DNA from 2 places in the Micromonospora aridisoli genome. Region 1 is predicted to be linked to the other one. Evidence: riboswitches for the same ligand, from Rfam matches in the RefSeq annotation. Region 1 holds a riboswitch; the other holds the start of a gene.
What was found. Region 1 has a riboswitch for thiamine pyrophosphate ahead of SM447_RS26560 (ECF transporter S component). Riboswitches for the same ligand answer to the same signal wherever they lie in the genome.
Positions count from the first base shown of each region.

Region 1 (8,748 bases):
CGCCTTGACCATGATGATCACCGCGCGGGGGCGTTCGAGCGCGGCGACGAAGTCCGCCAGGGACTCCGTCGGGACGAAGGTGCCCTCGTCGCCGTGCTCCGCCACCAGCGACCGGGTCCGCTCCGGCGAGCGGTTGTGCAACGCCACGGTGAACCCGTTGCGAGCCAGGTTCCGGGCCAGGTTGCGCCCCATCACCGCCAGCCCGGTCACACCGATCTGCGCCGTAGCCCGATCCGCCATCCTCGTCGCCACCTTCCGCCGTCTACCTGTAGTGCTGCGACGGTATCGCGGTCCCGGATCGTCGCGCCTCGTCCCCCCACCGCTGGTCATCAGGTGGTCGCGTAGCGCATGTCGAGGCGGCGCGGACCGGTGGCGAAATTCGGCTGCGCCCACGTTGGCCGGGGAGGTAACGTGCGGGCATGCGCTACTGACGCCCCTTTCCCGAGCCGGGTCCGCCGCCGTCGTGCCGCGGCCCGAGTGCTCCCGGGCGTCCGCGTCTGTCCACCCGCCGTCGGCGGTGGCGTCCTCCGTGGCCGGTCCCGGGGCAGCAGCCCATCCGTCCCCGACCGCCCTGGAGGCGGTCCTCACGACGCGGTCGACCGACCGTCCGCCGGTCGCCGGCCGAGCGAGGAGGCACAGATGCCCGCCAAGCGCAGCTCCCGGAAGTCCCGTCCCGACCGTAATTCGGCCGAACTCGCCGCCGTCACACCGGCGAACCTGGACGACGTCGCGATCATGCCGGCGCCCAGCCTGCCGGCCGTCCGGCCGACCGCACCGAAGGCCGGTCCGCCGGCCGCCGGCATCTGCGGCGTCGGACGCGGTCAGCGGACCGGCCAGGTCCGCCGCTACGCCTTCCGGCGTAGCTGACGGTCCGCGGGGGCCGGGTGCGGCGTCGGTACCCGCACCCGGCCCCCGCCCTCCCGCGTCGCGCCGGTGCCAGGCGCCACGGTCGGAGGATCAACAGCGTTCAGTGATCGGCGCAGCAGGGCGTCGGGTCGGGCACCTCGAACGGGGTGAGGCCACCCGCGTGGTGCGGCACGGTGACCAGGACCAGCTCGCCGGCCTGCCACTGTGGCCGGACGAAGTCTCCGGTGTGCACCGGCGTCTCCGGGCTGACCGGCGCTGCACCCAAGGCCACCACCCGCTCGATGGCACCGGCGGCGAGCAGTTCGCCGACGGTGAGGACGCCGACCATCCGGTCCGCACCCGGATAGCGCACCGCCCGGCCGGACCGCCGGGCGGCGTGCTCGCCGGCTGCCCGGGCCGCCGCGGACCGCAGCTCCGGCGGGGTGACCGCCAGCTCCGCGAGCCGCTCCGGGGCGGACCCGGCCACACTGAGCGCCACGTGCGGATACGGCCCGGAGACCAGATGGGTGCAGGCGACCACGTCCGGCCCGAGCGTGGCCACCTGGTCGTCGAGCCAGTGATCGGCCTCGCGCAGGGTGCGGTGGCCCAGGCTGAGGCCGACGATCACTGCGGCAGCACCCAGATCGGGTTCGCGTAGAACCACAGGTCCTCCCACGGGTCGGCGGCCCCGGCGACATCCAGCGCGGGGCCGTACGGGTCGACCGCCGCGCCCATCAGACCGGGTTGGCTGCGCTTGCCGTCGGTACCCCGGACCCGCAGGTAGAACGGCTGGTCCACCCGGCCGAAGGAGTAGCTGAACGAGACCCGGCCGGTCTTCCTGGTGACCTCGAAGGACTTCACCACCCGGGTGTCGGGGGCGGTGAAGGTGTCCTGGTCGGCGACCGGGCCGGTCACCCGGCCGGCGATCACGTCGAGCCGGGCGAGTTCCGGCACGAACTGCGACCAGTTCGGGATGTCGGCCAGGTCGACGTCGATGGTCACCTCGACGGAGGTGCCGCGCCTGACCCGCAGCACCCCGCCGAGCGGCGTGCCGGAACCGGGCCGCCGATCACCGGCGACGCGGGCGCGCACATCCAGTCCCTTGATCAGGCCGCCGTGGTCGACCCAGACCCGGCCGGCGCGCAGGCCGTCCATCACCGCCCGGTAGCTGAAGCTGCTCGCCCCGACGTGGGTGCGGCTGTACTGCCCCGGCCAGTAGTCACCGGCGTCGGTGATCAACGGCCCGTAGACCGGGTCGTTGTACCTGCCGTTGAGGTTGAAGTCGCTGCCCGGCCCCCGCTGCGAGGTGTCCAGGTAGTTGACGTGCGAGTCGGAGTTCGCGCTGATCCACCAGGCCCGACCCTCGGCGAGCAGGCTGTCCCAGAGCCCGCCGACCGTCGCGGTCATCCAGTCGTACCCGCCCCAGGTGCGGTAGCTCTCCAGCGGGTAGCCGGGGAAGGAGTTGGCCGACGGGTTGTTGTCGTAGTAGCCGCGGGCCCGGCCGCCGCCGCCTCGCGGCAGACCGGCGGCCTGGTGACCCGGGGCACCCTCCATGCCGATGGCGACGCTCGGGTCGGCGTCGCGCCAGGCCCGGATCTCGTGCGGGGAGTCGATCCCCCGACGGGCCGGGTGGTTGGCCAGGAAGAGCGCGCCCTCCACGCGGCGCTTGCGGACCGCCTCGCCGAGGAACTTGATGCCGGCGATGGCCAGCGCCTCGTTGGCCGGGGTGCTGTCGCCGGCGTTGCGGACGCTGCCGTCGAACGAGTTCTCGAACTCCTTGAGCACCGCCACCTCGTCGCGGCCCGGGTGGACGAAGACCGTGGCGTGCTCGGCCGCCGGGATGTTCCACTCCAGGCCCTGGTAGATCAGCAGGTCCTTGAGCCGGGAACGGGCGGCGACGATGTCCGGGTTGACCTTCTCCACGCCGATCTTCGCGTGCGTCGCGCTGCCGTGGTCGGTGACGACCATCCAGTCCAGGCCGTACGCCCGGGCGTGGCGGGCCTGGTCGATGACCCGGTACATGGCGTCGGAGCTGTACTGGGTGTGGATGTGGTGGTCGCCGGCGAGCCAGCGGAACCCGCCGGTTCTGCCGTGGTCGCCGCCGGGTCCCTGACCGTGGTCGTGGCCGCCGGCCACCGCCGGTGTGCCGGTGGCCAGCACGGTGGTGGCCGCACCGGCACCGAGCAGGCCGGCGTTGCGTAGGAAACCGCGCCGGCTCAGATCGGCCGGTGGCAGCTCGGCGTCCGGGATGGACAGATCGAGTGCGGCGGGTACGTCGGCGCCGGTGGCGGTGTCGTGATCGTGGTGGTGCGCGTGGCCGTGGCCCATCTGCTGCTCCGGTTCGATCGAGGAGTCGTCGCAGGCCAATCTGGTCGGGTCGGGGGAACGCCGCGTGTCACCTTGACGGCGAACATGCGAACATGCGCCTCCGACCATGTGTGGCCCTCGATCGCCCGGCACCGACGCGCCACACCTCCGCGCTGCCGCGCCACGCCGCCACGCCGCGCGGGCGCGGCTCGTCAGCCGATCAGTGGGCGGAAGGTGCCGAGCGCCACGCTGACGGCCAGCGCGGCCCCGGCCGTCGCCGTCGCGCCGACCACGAGCAGCCAGTCGGCCACGCGGAAGTGTTGCCGCCGCGCGAAGGTGCGCGGCACTTCGCTGTCGAAGCCCCGGGCGTCCATCGCCACGGCGAGCCGGGTGCCCCGCCGGATCGCCCCGACCAGCAGGGTGAACGCCGTCGAGACGAACAGCCGCAGGCGGGCCACCGGGCTGCGCCCCGCCTCGACCCCGCGGGCCCGTCGGGCCATGGTGATCATCTGCCACTCCTGGCCGAGCAGGGGCACCAGCCGGAACGCCGCCAACGCGCCGATGGCGAAGCGGGCGGGTGCCTTCGCGTTCTGGACCAGTGCGTCGGCCAGGTCGGTCGGGTCGGTGGTGGCGAAGACGATGACTCCGGGCAGGGCCACCGCGAACAGCCGCAGCACCAGGCCGAGCGCGGTGGTCAGCACGCCCGAGGTCACCACGACCGGCCCCGCGTCGAGCAGTACGCGTCCCGACCGGTCGGCCGCGAAGAGCACCAGCGTGACCAGGATGCCGCCGGCGGCGGCCAGCAGCGGCCAGGCCCGGCGGACCAGTAGTCGGGGGTGCACCCCGAACAGCGGCAGCACCGCCAGTTCCACCGCGATCGCGATGGCCGGCGCGACCGGGTCCAGCGTGGCCATCAGCGGGAACGCGAACAGCATCGCCGCCGCCAGCTTGGCCACCGGATTGCGCCGGGCCAGCGGTGCGTCCGGCCGGGCGACCGGTGCCAGGGTGATCATCGCGGCTCCGGTCCGGCGGTCGGCGGGTCGAGCGCCAGCGTGCGGTCGGCCAGCGCGGCCACGAACTCGGCGTCGTGGGTGACCGTGACCAGGCCATGGCCGGCGTCGCGCAACCCGGCGAGGAGGTCCACCAGTTCGTGCCAGGTGCGTCGGTCCTGGCCGAAGGTGGGTTCGTCACAGATCAGCAGGCGGGGCGCGGTGGCCAGGGCGGTCGCCACGCTCAGCCGTCGGGCCTCGCCTCCGGAGAGGGTGTACGGGTTGGCGGCGGCGAGCCGGCTCAGCCGAAGTCGGCTCAACAGCTCCGTCACCCGGTCGCGTACCGCGGACTCGGACGTCCCGGTCCGCCTCGGCCCCAGAGCCAGTTCGTCGAAGACCGTGTCGGTGACGAACTGGTGCTCAGGGTTCTGGAACACCGAGCCGATCCGGCCGGCAAGCGCGGGTGCCCGCCAGCGGTGTGGCGCGGTGTGCGCGTCGTCGCCGGCCAGCTCCGGGCTCGCCGCCAGCCGCCCGCTGCCCGGCTTGAGCAGCCCACCGAGCAGCAGCGCCAGGGTGGACTTCCCGGCGCCGTTCGGTCCGAGCACGGCGAGCGCCTCGCCGGCGCGTACCGTCAGGTCGGTGGCGGCCAGCCGGGGCGGGTGGCCGAGCCGCTCGGCGGTGAGCAGCACCTCGCCGGCCGGGCCGGCGGCCCGGCGTGGCGGGATCTCCCGACCGGGTACCCAGACCCCTTCGGCGGCGAGTGCGTCGCCGTGGGTGGCGAAGACCGCCTCGGGTGGGCCGTCGGCGCGGACGCCGCCGCCGGGTTCGAGCACCACGACCCGGTCGACCAGGGGCAGCGCCTCCGCCACGCGGTGCTCGACCAGGATCAGCGTGGTGTCGGCGTCCACCGCCCGGGCGAGCGCCGCCCGAATGAGCGCGGCGCCCACCGGGTCGAGGTTGGCGGTGGGCTCGTCGAGCAGCAGCAGGCCGGGACGCAGCGCCAGCACACCGGCCAGGGCGAGGCGCTGCTGTTCGCCACCGGAGAGTGCCGCGGTGGGCCGGTCCCGGTGGTACGGGAAGCCGACCCGGTGCAGCGCCTCGTCCACCCGCGGCCAGATCCGGTCGGCCGCCACCCCCCGGTTCTCCAGCCCGAACGCCACGTCGTCACCGCTGCGGGCCATGACGAGCTGGGACTGCGGGTCCTGGAAGACGATGCCGACCCGGTCCCGTGACTCGGCGGCCGACCGGCCGTCGATCTCGATCCTGCCCTCGTGCTCGCCGGAGTCCTCGGGCAGCAGCCCGGCCAGGGCCGCCAGCAGGGTGCTCTTGCCGGCCCCGGACGGCCCGAGCAGCAGCACCCGCTCGCCGCGCTCCACCCGCAGATCCACCCCGCGTAGCGCCCACGCACGCCGCCCGGCGTGCCGCCACCCGAACCCCCGCAGCCTCACCCCCATCCGTGCCTCTCCTTCCCTTCGTTGATCATGAGGTTGACGGTTGTTCTGGAGATCGAGAGCGCCGTCAACCTCATGATCAACGCGATCATTCGGGGGTGTCAGACGAGGGGGCGGTCGCGGCCGGCGGGGAAGCGGTCGAGGACGCCGGTGCGGGCCAGGGCGCGGGTCAGGGCGTACGCGCCGGCGCCGGCGATCACCGTGGCGCTGACGATGGTGAGCAGTGCGTAGGGGAGGCGGTAGGTGGCGATGTCGCGTCCGGCGTTCCAGTAGACGAAGTCGAAGACGGCGGCGCTCAGACCGGTCAGCGCACCGGCCAGCAGGGCGATCGGCAGCCGGTACGAGCGGTAGCGGAAGGCGGCGAAGGCCAGCTCGGCACCGACACCCTGCATCAGGCCCTGGAGCAAAACGATGCTGCCCCACTGGCTGCCCAGCAGGGCCGAGATGATCGCCGCCAGCAGCTCGCAGTACAGCGCGGCGCCGGGCTTGCGGATGACCAGGCCGCCGAGGACGGCCGGTACCAGCCAGACGCCGTAGATGAGCGTCTGTGCCGGCGGGAAGAAGCTGAAGGCGCCGTCGGTGGCGCTCCACACCACGCCCCAGGCCCAGAAGATGACGCCGAAGGCGACGGCGATGACCGAGGCCACCACGATGTCGATGGTGCGCCAGCGGCTGCTGTCGGTGGTCTTCATGATGATCGCTCCCAGTCCAGTTGCGAACCAGGCAAGACGCACGCCCCGTCCGGCGACGCCGAACGGCGGCGGGCTGGAGGTGGACCGAACTCCCTGCGCTGGCATTACCCAGATCAGGTACGGAGGGTCTGCGGGCGGACCCGCACTCTCAGCGCTGTGCGCTCCCCTGTCGGAGGTGTTGTCTGTCCCGCCGACGCTAACACCACTGAAGATCCACCGGCAATGTGATCTTCGCAGGTCACGACGGGTCTTCGTATCGGGTGGTCGGTGGTGGCGGGGGAGTCCGCGGTCCGGGCAATTCTGTGACATCCATCGACGTCACCCTGCGCCGGACGGTAATCTCAGGCCGCCGATCCGCCACGGGCCGAAGGACGACGGGTGACCACAGACACTGACCGGGCCGTGCCGGCCGGCGAACCGCGCGGCACGTCCTCGGGCGGAGGCGTCGACACCGAGAGCCGCCCGCCCGAACCCGCCGGTGGCGAGCCGCCCCGGCGCTGGCTCGGCGACCGGATCGGCTCCGTGGAGGTCCTGGCGGGGCTGCTGATTCTTTTGATCATCTTCCGGGAGCCGCTCGCCGCGGCCCTGGACGATCCCCGCCTGCAGACCTGGACCACCGTCTTCGTCTCGATCATGGTGCAGGCGGTGCCGTTCCTGGTATTCGGAGTGCTGCTCTCCGCGGTGATCGCGGTCTTCGTACCCCGCTCGTTCTGGGCAAAGGCGTTGCCCCGGCATCCGGCGCTGGCGGTGCCGGCGGCCAGCGCCGCCGGAGTGGTGCTGCCGGGCTGCGAGTGCGGGTCGGTGCCGATCGCCGGGTCACTGATCCGGCGGGGCGTCACGCCCGCCGCCGCGCTGGCGTTCCTGCTGGCCGCCCCGGCGGTCAATCCGATCGTGCTCACCGCCACCGCGGTCGCCTTCCCCAACAATCCCGAGATGGTCGTCGCCCGGGGCGTCGCGAGCCTGATCGTCGCCATGATCATGGGCTGGCTGTGGTTGCGGCTCGGCCGTACCGAGTGGATCAGGATGCCGCGCCGGCCGGAACTGGACGACGCCTCCCGAGGCCGGGCCTTCTGGGCGGCGGTCCGCCACGACGTCACACACGCCGGGGGCTTCCTGGTGCTCGGCGCGATGGCCGCCGCCAGCATCAACGTGCTGGTGCCGGAGCGGTGGTTGCAGACCCTCGCCGACAACGCGTGGCTGTCGATCCTGGCGCTGGCGCTGCTGGCCGTGCTGCTCTCGCTCTGCTCCGAGGCCGACGCCTTCGTCGCAGCCTCGCTGTCGCAGTTCTCCCTCACGTCCCGACTGGTCTTCCTGGTGGTGGGGCCGATGGTCGATCTCAAGCTGATCTCGATGCAGGCCGGCGTGTTCGGCCGCCGGTTCGCCTTCCGGTTCGCGCCGACCACCTTCGCGGTGGCCCTGCTGGTCGCGGTCGGTGCCGGGGCGGTGCTGCTGTGAACCGGCAGGCGCAGGCGGTGGTCCTGCTACTGCTCGGCGGCGCGGTGATCCGGGCCAGCGTCACCGACCTCTACCTGCGCTACGTCAAGGAAGGGCTGCGTCCCTTCCTGATCGCCGCCGGTCTGCTGCTGGTGGCCGCCGCGATCATGACGCTCTGGTACGAACTGCGCCCGGCCGCCCCCCGCGCGCTGGCACCGGCCGGCGGACCAGGCGACGCCGCCGAACGAGGCGACGACAACGGTCCCGGGCACGGCGACGTCAGCGCGGCCGAGCGCGGCGACGGCGGGGTCCTGGTCGGCGGGTCCGGCGCCGGACACGACGAGCACGACGGGCACGGGCACGCCCACCACGAGCCGCGGGTCGGGTGGTTGCTCATCCTGCCCGTGCTCGGCCTGCTGCTGGTCGCCCCGCCGGCCCTCGGGTCGTACGCGGCGGGTCAGGCCGGCACGGCGTTGAGCAGCCAGCAGCAGTCGGACTACCCGCCGCTGCCCGACGGCGACCCGGTGCAGGTCAGCGTCCTGGACTACGCCTCCCGGGCGCTGTTCGACCGGGGTGCCTCGATCGGGGATCGGCGGGTGCAGCTCACCGGCTTCATCGCCAACGGACCGGACGGTCAGCCGATCCTGGCCCGCATGGTGCTGTCCTGCTGCGCCGCCGACGGCCGTCCGGTCAAGCTCGGCTTGACCGGCGACGTACCGGCCGGGCTCCCGGACGACAGCTGGGTGGAGGTGACCGGCCGCTACAGCGACCGGCTCGGCCGGGATCCGGTCAACGACGCCGAGATCCCCTACGTCGAGGTCGAGTCCTGGCGGCAGGTGCCCGTGCCCAAACGCCCGTACGACTAGGTCGAGGGCGTCGACATCCGCGCTAGGCTGCCGGCATGCGCATCGAGGCCCGAGGTCTGCGGTTCGACGTCGCCGTCGGTGGTCCGGAGCAGGGCGAAGCGGTGCTGCTGCTGCACGGGTTCCCGCAGCACTCGGGCGAGTGGGACGGCGTGCTGCCGGCCCT
Region 1 is NZ_JAXCFK010000016.1:70,857-79,604, forward strand. It holds gene gndA (NADP-dependent phosphogluconate dehydrogenase) at 1-240, opposite strand, end outside; gene SM447_RS26535 (hypothetical protein) at 640-867, shown strand; gene SM447_RS26540 (hypothetical protein) at 968-1,510, opposite strand; gene SM447_RS26545 (PHP domain-containing protein) at 1,471-3,174, opposite strand; gene SM447_RS26550 (energy-coupling factor transporter transmembrane component T family protein) at 3,366-4,166, opposite strand; gene SM447_RS26555 (ABC transporter ATP-binding protein) at 4,163-5,596, opposite strand; gene SM447_RS26560 (ECF transporter S component) at 5,695-6,285, opposite strand; TPP riboswitch at 6,358-6,463, opposite strand; gene SM447_RS26565 (permease) at 6,664-7,740, shown strand; gene SM447_RS26570 (TIGR03943 family putative permease subunit) at 7,737-8,585, shown strand; gene SM447_RS26575 (alpha/beta fold hydrolase) at 8,621-8,748, shown strand, end outside.

Region 2 (8,748 bases), on a different contig from region 1:
CGCGCCACGCGGGTTGGTGCGGTAGTTGTACCACTCGTCGAACCGGGACCAGCGCTCCGGCAGGTGGGCGGTGGACGGGTGGGCCGGGTCCTCCACCTTCACCGTGGCCTGCTGGTTGGCCGGGTGGCTGTTGAAGTAAGCCCCCACCAGTTGGCCGTACCAGGCCCAGCTGTACTCGGTGTCGGCGGCGGCGTGGATGCCGGCGTACCCGCCACCGGCCTGGATGTACCGCTCGAACGCCGCCTGCTGGTCGGCGTTCAGCACGTCGCCGGTGGTGGAGAGCCAGATGACGGCGCGGTACCGGGCGAGGTTGGCGTCGGTGAAGGCGCCGCCGTCCTCGGTGGTGTCGACGGTGAAGCCGTGCTCCGCGCCGAGTTGCTGGATGGCGGCGATGCCGGTGGGGATGGAGTCGTGGCGGAAGCCGGCGGTCTTGGAGAAGACCAGCACCGAGAAGGGCTCGGCGGCGGCCTCGGGGACCGCTGTGCGCTTGGCCTGCTGGACGGGGGTGCTCTGGGCGACAGCCTCGGCGCGCGGCGCGGCCTGCGCGGCAGGGACGCCGACGAGGCCGGTAGCGGCGAGGCCGAGGGCGAGCAATGTGGCGGTGATGGGTACGCGGGCACGGGGTGGTCGGGGCACTCCGGTCTCCTCTGTCGTTACTCGACGTTGGTCGCGGGGACGGCCCGCCGAAGACCGTCCCGAGTGGAGCCGGTTCGGACACCTTGCCGAAGGGTGCCGTTCCAGCATTTATGTCGAGTCGTTGAACAAATTAGTTCCGTTGAAACGATTCATGGCAAGGCTTCGATGGATAACGTTTCGGTAAATGAGGGTGACATTCCTGCACAGCCTGCCCAAACCGCCACCAGCGCCGGTCCGCACCTCGGGGCAGAGGTGCGGACCGGCATCAATGGACCGGCTGGGTCGGCCAACTATCCAGGCGTGAGCCGGAAGTAGTCGAAGGCGGCCGTCTTGGAGGCGGTCTGGTTGGCACCGAGAGTGAACAGGCCCACCCTCGGGGTCGTCCCGACCGCGGTGCTCGTCAACGTCCCCAGGGTCGTCCAACTCGTGCCGTCGGCCGAGTACGCGGCGGTGAAGGTGCTTCCGCTGCGCGACAGCCGCAGGTGCCAGATCCCCTGGGTCAGGCCGGTCGCCTGTGGCTGCGTACTCTGCACTGCCCCGCCGATCTCGCTGCGGAACTCGATTCGTCGCGAGACCGTCTGACCGACCGCGTTGTCCGTCACGTAGTCGAACTTGAGGTAGTTGTCGTCGTCGGCGTACACCAGCAGACCCGCCTGCTGGTACTGCTCGTTGAGCAGACTGCCGTCGACCCGGGTCTGCACCGTCCAGTTCCCGGCCGGGCTGTTCTGGAGGATGAAGTTCGTCGGCCCGGTGTTGCCGGTGCCGTAGATGTCACCGTTCGGCACGTCGATGCGCAGCGCGCCGTCGGTGACCCGGTACCGGGTCGCGTCCTCCCGGACGATGGCGTTCCACCGGCACTTCTCCAGGCTGCCGCCGGTGAACTCGTCCGACGGCGTGACGACGCCCGTGGTGATCTCCGGGGTGATCCGGAACCAGTCGAACTGGGCGTTCACCACCGGTGCGGTGGTGCCGCCGTTGAGGGCGAAGAGACCGATCCGGGGGTTGGTGATCCCGGCCAGCGCGGCGGACCGGCCGACCGCGGTGAAGCTCTGCCCGTCGGTCGAGTAGGCGGCGGTCAGGTTCGTCCCGTCGCTGGTCAGCCGCAGGTGGATGGTGTCACCGGTGGGAGCGGCGGTGGAGTCTGTGCTGTCGTTGCGGGGCGTCCCGGCGCTCTCCCGGAGGAACTCCACCTTGCGGTTGCCGCCGTAGACCAGGTCCAGCTTGGCGTAGTTGTCGTCGTCGCCGTAGAGGATCAGACCGGCCTGCTGATAGTCGGACCGGGCCGCCAGGGTCACCCGGGTGGTCGCCTGCCAGGCTCCGCTGGGTGCGGGCTGGAGCACCACGTTGGTGGCGTCGTTGCGGGTCCCGTACAGGTCACCCACCGCGGTGGGCAGCCGCAGCGAACCCTCGGCGACCGAGTACGACCCGTTGTCCCGCACCACGCCTGTCCACCGCTGACGATCGAGCGAGGTGCCGGTGAACTCGTCGGACCGCAGTGGTCCCTGCGCTCCCTGGCAGGGGTTGCCCGCCCCGTCGACCCGGATCTGCACGCTGGCCTGCCCCCGAGCACCCCGGCTGTCGGTGACCGTCAGGGTGGCGGTGTAACTGCCCGGCGTGGTGTACGTGTGGCTGGCGCTCAGCGTGCTCGCGGTCGCACCGTCGCCGAAGTCCCAGGCGTACGTCAGCGGGGTGTCCCCGTCCGGGTCGGTCGCCGTACCGGTGAAGGTCACGGCGAGTGGCGCGGTCCCGCTGGTCGGGGTGCCCGTGGCGGTGACCGTCGGCGGAGCGTTGCCGCTCACCCCGGGGCCGACGAAGTCCATCCAGTTGACGTTGAACAGGGTTCCGGTGCCGCGGTTGGGGTCCCGGGCGACGAAGTACAGCCCGCCCTCCGCGGCGGCGCCGTTGGGAATCTGCGCGGTGACGTCGGTGTACGTCTGCCACCCCCCGGTGCCGGCGACGGTGGCGGTGGTGATCAGTGGCCCGTCCGCCGCGCCGGCGCGTACCTCGATCCGACCACCGGAGGTGGCCGAGGCGACTCGGAACTGGATCGAGGTGACGCCGGTCAGGCTGGCCGGACTGACCGACCACCAGTCGCCGTCCTCGATGAATCCGATGTTCTGCCCGCCACCGGCGGTGTCGCCGGTGGTCTCCCGCTGCACCCCGGCGGTGCCGCCCCCGGTGGCACCCGCCACCCGACCGGTGGCCGAGAAGTACTCGGCCTCCTTGCGCTTGGGCTGGAGGATCTTCAGCGCCCTGCCGGTCTGCGGCTCGGCCCCGTCGGACCCGCCCTTGTCGGTGTAGGTCGCCTCCAGCACGGTGAAGACGTTGGCGTCCGCGCCGTGGCCGTCGGCGAGTTGAGTCTGCACCGTGCCGGTGCAGCCGGTGTGCCGCTCCAGCGGGTGGGCGTGCTCGTCGTGGCCGAGCAGGACCTGCAGTTCGACGTCGTCGCAGTCGATCGTGCCGTCCTCCGGGTCGGTCACGCTGATGGTGTAGGCGACCTGGTCGCCCCAGGCGAAGAAGCCGCCGTCCGGCGGGAACTCGATGGTGACGGTCGGTGCCGTGTTGCCGACGGTGATCGGCACGTTCGCCACCGCGGTCCGTCCCGCTGGGTTGGTCACCCGAAGCTGCGCGGTGTAGCTGCCGGACCGGGTGTACGTGTGGGTCGGGTTGGCCTGGGTGGAGGTGCCGCCGTCGCCGAACGTCCAGGCGTAGGTCAGCGTCCCGCCGTCCGGGTCACGGGAGCCGGCGCTGGAGAAGCTGACCGTCAGCGGTGGCGCCCCCGAGGTCGGGTTCGCCGAGGCGACCGCGATCGGGGCGCGGGCACCGGCGGTGTAGTCGATCCGGTAGACCCCGGAGTTGTCGTTGTTGCCGCCGAAGCCGCTGCCCCACTCGATCAGGTACAACGCGCCGTCGGGGCCGAACTCGAAGTCCATCGGCCGCACGAAGGTCATCTGGTCGAGGATCCGGTTGATGTCGACAAGCGTCTTGCCGTCCCGGCTGACCTGCATGGTGTACATCCGCGACTGGTTCCACTCGCCGAAGATCGACTTGCCGTCGAAGTACGCCGGCCACTGGCGACGGGACGAGATGGTCGGGTCGTACCGGTAGACCGGGCCGGCCATGGGCGCTCCGCCGCCGCCGATCTCCGGGAAGCGGCTGTTGCCGCCGTAGCCGTAGTCGACCGTGGCCGGGATGGCCGCCGGCAGGTTGGTCAGACCGGTGTTGTTGGGGGAGTTGTTCACCGGCGCGGCGCAGTTGAACTTCGCCCCGCTCGGGCCGGACGGGAACTGGTAGTCGTTGTACGCCTGGTTGTTGCCGTGGCAGTACGGCCAGCCGAAGTTGCCGGGCCGGTCGACGATGTTCCACTCCACCAGTCCCTCCGGGCCCCGGTTCGGGTTGGTGGTGGTGGCGTCCGGGCCGTAGTCGGCGACGTAGAGCACATTGGTGGCCGGGTCGATGCCGATCCGGAACGGGTTGCGCAGGCCCATCGCGTAGATCTCCGGCCTGGTCCGCGCGGTGCCCGGGGCAAACAGGTTCCCGCTCGGGATGGTGTACGTGCCGTCGGCCTGCGGCCGGATCCGGAGCACCTTTCCGCGCAGGTCGTTGGTGTTGCCGGCGGTACGCTGCGCGTCGTAGTCGGCCCGCCCGGAACGCTCGTCCAACGGACTGTAGCCACTGGACTCGAAGGGGTTGGTGTTGTCTCCGGTGGCCAGGTAGAGGTTGCCGGCCGAGTCGAAGGTCATCGTTCCGCCCATGTGACAGCAGGTGTTGCGCTGCGTGGGCACCTCCAGGACGACCCGCTCGCTCGACGGGTTGATCGTGTCCCCGGTGACGGTGAACCGGGACAGGTGGTTGCGGGAGCCGCCCGCGTTCGGGGCGTAGTAGAGCCAGACCCACCCGTTGCTGGCGAAGTTGGGGTCGAGCCGGATGCCCAGGAGGCCGTCCTCGTTACCCGCGAAGACGCTCAGTCGCAGCGCGGTGACCGTCTGGCCGGTGTCCGGCTTGATGATCTGCACCCGGCCGTCGCGCTCGATGTAGAAAACCCGGCCGTCGGGCGCGATGTCCAGCTCCATCGGATTGCTGGTGTTGCTGTCCAGCGTCACCTTCTCAAAGCTGGCGGCTCGGCCGGCACCGCAATCGGCGTGCACCACCCCGGCCGCGGTCTGGATACCACCGAGCAGGTGTTGCCGGAACTCGGCGTTGGTGAAGGACTCCTGGGTGTGCCCGCCACCGGTGTACCAGGACCGACCACCGTCGAAGTTCTGGCACCACGCGATCGGGTGGTCGTGCCCCATCGCCCCGCTGCCCGGGCTGTAGCTGCGCTCGTCCAGCGAGGCCAGCACCTGCACCTGACGGGCGCGGGGGTTGGTGCGGAAGTTGTACCACTCGTCGTAACGGGACCACCGGTCCGGCAGGTGCCGCGTCGACTCGTGAGTGGTGTCTTCGACCTTCACAGTGGCCGTCTGGTTGGCCGGGTGGCTGTTGAAGTAGGCACCGACCAGTTGGCCGTACCAGGCCCAGTCGTACTCGGTGTCGGACGCGGCGTGCACGCCGACGTAACCGCCACCGGCGCGGATGTAGCGCTCGAAGGCCGCTTGCTGGCTCGCGTTGAGCACGTCACCCGTGGTCGACAACCAGATGACCGCCTTGAACCTGGCGAGGTTGGTGTCGGTGAAGGCGGCGCCGTCCTCGGTGGTGGTGACCGTGAAGCCGTTCGCCGTGCCGAGTTGCTGGATCGCGCTGATGCCGGCCGGGATCGAGTCGTGCCGGAACCCGGCGGTCTTGGAGAAGACCAGGACGGAGTACGGCTCCGCCTGTGCCGCGGCGGCTGAGACGGCCGGGCCGGCGGGCTGGGCGGCGGTGGGGCCGGCGGCCCGGGCGGTGCCGGGGCCGGCGATCGGAGTCGGTGCGGCGGCCAGAATGAGTACCAGGGCGAGTAGCGCCACGGTCACTGGGGCGAGCGGTGCTCGCCGCCGACGGGGTCGGGGCACGAGGATCTCCTCTGTCGGTGGGGCGGGTCGGAGTGGGCGGCGGTGGTCACTCCGCGTCGGTCCGACCGCCCATACCTGACGAGCGAGGTCTGGGTGGCGACAAGCCGATCCGATCACTCAATTTGTGTTCGTGAATGGGTTTCGGGCAAGGCGAACTCTTGTAACGGTTTGGTAACGGCAACTTTGTTTATTGGTGTGAGTCACTCCATATCGGATCCTTTTTCGGTCATCGTGCCGCTGCGAGTCGGATCAGCAACCCGCTCCGAGTCGGCATGACCGGGCGCCTTCCGCCCCAAGCGAGGGCGCGGGACGGGCTTGGCGGAGCCGGCGAAACGACGTACGGTGACACCCAACGAACCCACGGGAGCCCGGTGCACCGGGCTGAGAGGGGGGCTGTGAGCCCCCGACCGTCGAACCTGATCCGGGTAATGCCGGCGCAGGGAGGAGTGTTGCCGTGCCGTCCCTGGGACGACTGCATCTGATCACCGACACCCGACCCGGGCGGGATCCGCTCGCCGTGCTTCGCGCCGTGCTGCCGGTGGCGCACGCGGACCTGGTGGTGCAGGTCCGCGTCGAGGACACCGCGACCGACCGTCAGGCGTACGAACTGACCCGGCAGGTGCTGGCCCTCTGCGCGCCGTACGACGTGTCCTGCCTGGTCAACGACCGGCTGCACGTGGCGCTGGCGACCGACGCCGCCGGCGGTCACGTCGGTGCGGACGACCTGCCCGTGGCGGCGGCCCGGAGGGTGCTCGGCCCGTCGGCCGTACTGGGTGCCACCGCGCGGGAACCGGCGCAGGCGCTCGCGGCGGTCACCGCCGGGGCCAGCTACCTGGGCGTGGGTCCCTGCCGCGCCACCAGCACCAAGGACGGACTGCCGTCGCCGATCGGTACGGCCGGGGTCCGGGCGGTGGCCGGTGCGGTGGACGTGCCGGTGATCGCCATCGGTGGGGTGACGGCGGCGGACGTGCCTGAGTTGCGGGCCGCCGGCGCGTACGGGGTCGCGGTGGTCGGTGCGCTCTCCGGAGCCACCGACCCGGCCCGTGCCGCCGCCGAACTGCTGCGGGGGCTGACGTGTTAACAGGGGGCCCTTCCTCTACCGGAGGCGTTAACAGGGGGCCCTTCCTTGCACCGGATGTGGCGGTGGTGGGGGGTGGGCCGATCGGATGGGCGATCGCCTGGCGGTGCGCCAGCCGCGGGTTGCGGGTGGTGGTGCACGACCCGGCACCCGGATCGGGCGCCTCGCACGTGGCCGCCGGGATGCTGGCGCCGGTGGCCGAGGCGTACTTCGGTGAGCGGGAGCTGACCCGGTTGCTCACCGAGTCCGCCGGCCGTTGGCCCGGGTTCGCGGCCGAGCTGACCGAGGCGACCGGCACCGACATCGGCTACCGGACCGAGGGCACGCTGATGGTCGGGCTGACCGCCGACGACCTCGCCGAGGCGCGCCGACTGTGGGCGTACCAGCAGGGGCTGGGGCTGCCGGTCACGCCGCTGCGCCCGTCCCAACTGCGCGAGCGCGAGCCGGCGCTGGCTCCCCGGGTGCGTGGCGGCGCGCTCGCCGCCACCGACCACCAGGTCGACCCGCGTCGGCTGGTGCCGGCGCTGCGACTGGCGGCGGAGCGGGCCGGAGCGGTGCTGGTCGCCGAGCCGGTGCGGCGGCTGGGTGACGTCACCGCCGGTGTGACGGTGGTCGCCGCCGGCTGTGGCACCGCCGCCCTGACCGGCCTGCCGGTCCGCCCGGTGAAGGGGCAGGTGCTGCGGCTGCGCGCGCCCGGTGGCGGCCCGCCGAGCTTCCGGCACGTGATCCGGGGTTACGCCGACGGCGAGCACGTCTACCTGGTCCCCCGGGACAGCGGTGAGGTGGTGATCGGCGCGACCGTCGAGGAGCGGTCCGACCTGGACGTCTCCGCCGGTGCGGTGCTGCGGCTGCTGCGTGCCGCCGTCGACCTGCTGCCCGAGATCGCCGAGTACGACCTGGTGGAGACGTTGGCGGGGCTGCGTCCGGGCACACCGGACAACGCCCCGATGCTGGGCCCGTTGCCGGGACGCCCGGACGTGCTGGTCGCCACCGGCCACCACCGCCACGGGATCGTGCTCACGCCGGTCACCGCGGATCTGATCACCGATCTGGTCACCGGGGGAGACACCCCCGATCCGCTGCTCGCCCCCTTCCCGCCGGATCGGTTCGCCGTGGTGGCCGGTGCCGGCAGCACCTTCCATGACTCGACGGAGGACGACTCGTGCAACTGACGGTGAACGGCGTCGGACGCGACCTGCCCGACGGGGTGACCGTGGCCGACCTGGTCCGGGACGTCACCGGCCAGCAGCGCGGTGTGGCGGTGGCGGTGAACGGCGAGGTGGTGCCGCGTACCGGCTGGCCGGCGACGGTGCTGCGCGGTGGCGACCGGGTCGAGGTGCTCAGCGCCGCCCAGGGCGGGTGACCCGGATGGACGAGTCGACCGGCTTCGAGCTGGCCGGTGTACGGTTCGGCTCCCGGCTGATCCTCGGCACCGGAGGCGCGGCCAACCTGCATGTGCTGGAGCAGGCGATCCGGGCCTCCGGCACCGAGTTGGTCACCCTGGCACTGCGTCGGGTGGAGACCGTACCGGGCGGCTCGGGTGGTCTGCTGGACCTGCTCGACCGGTGCGGCGTACGGCTGCTGCCCAACACGGCCGGCTGCTACACGGCAGTGGAGGCGGTGAAGGTGGCCCGGCTGGCCCGGGACGCGTTCGAGACCGACTGGGTCAAGCTGGAGGTGATCGGCGACGAGCGGACGCTGCTGCCCGACGGGGTGGAGCTGCTGCGCGCCGCCGAGGAACTCGTCGACGACGGGTTCACCGTGCTGCCGTACACCTCCGACGACCCGGTGCTGGCGCGGCGCCTGGCCGACGTCGGTTGCGCGGCGGTGATGCCGGCCGGCGCGCCGATCGGCTCCGGCCTGGGCATCAACAACCCGCACCACATCCGGCTCATCCGGCAGGACGTCGCCGTTCCGGTGATCCTGGACGCCGGCATCGGCACCGCCTCCGACGCGGCGTTGGCGATGGAGCTGGGGTGCGACGCGGTGCTGCTGGCCAGCGCCGTGACCCGGGCGGCGGACCCGGTGGCGATGGCCACCGCG
Region 2 is NZ_JAXCFK010000004.1:497,996-506,743, forward strand. It holds gene SM447_RS11810 (ThuA domain-containing protein) at 1-636, opposite strand, end outside; gene SM447_RS11815 (ThuA domain-containing protein) at 927-5,627, opposite strand; TPP riboswitch at 5,978-6,087, shown strand; gene thiE (thiamine phosphate synthase) at 6,082-6,708, shown strand; gene thiO (glycine oxidase ThiO) at 6,702-7,877, shown strand; gene thiS (sulfur carrier protein ThiS) at 7,868-8,068, shown strand; gene SM447_RS11835 (thiazole synthase) at 8,074-8,748, shown strand, end outside.
Region 2: linked by a shared signal. The riboswitch ahead of thiE (thiamine phosphate synthase) and the one ahead of SM447_RS26560 (ECF transporter S component) in region 1 are both predicted to bind thiamine pyrophosphate.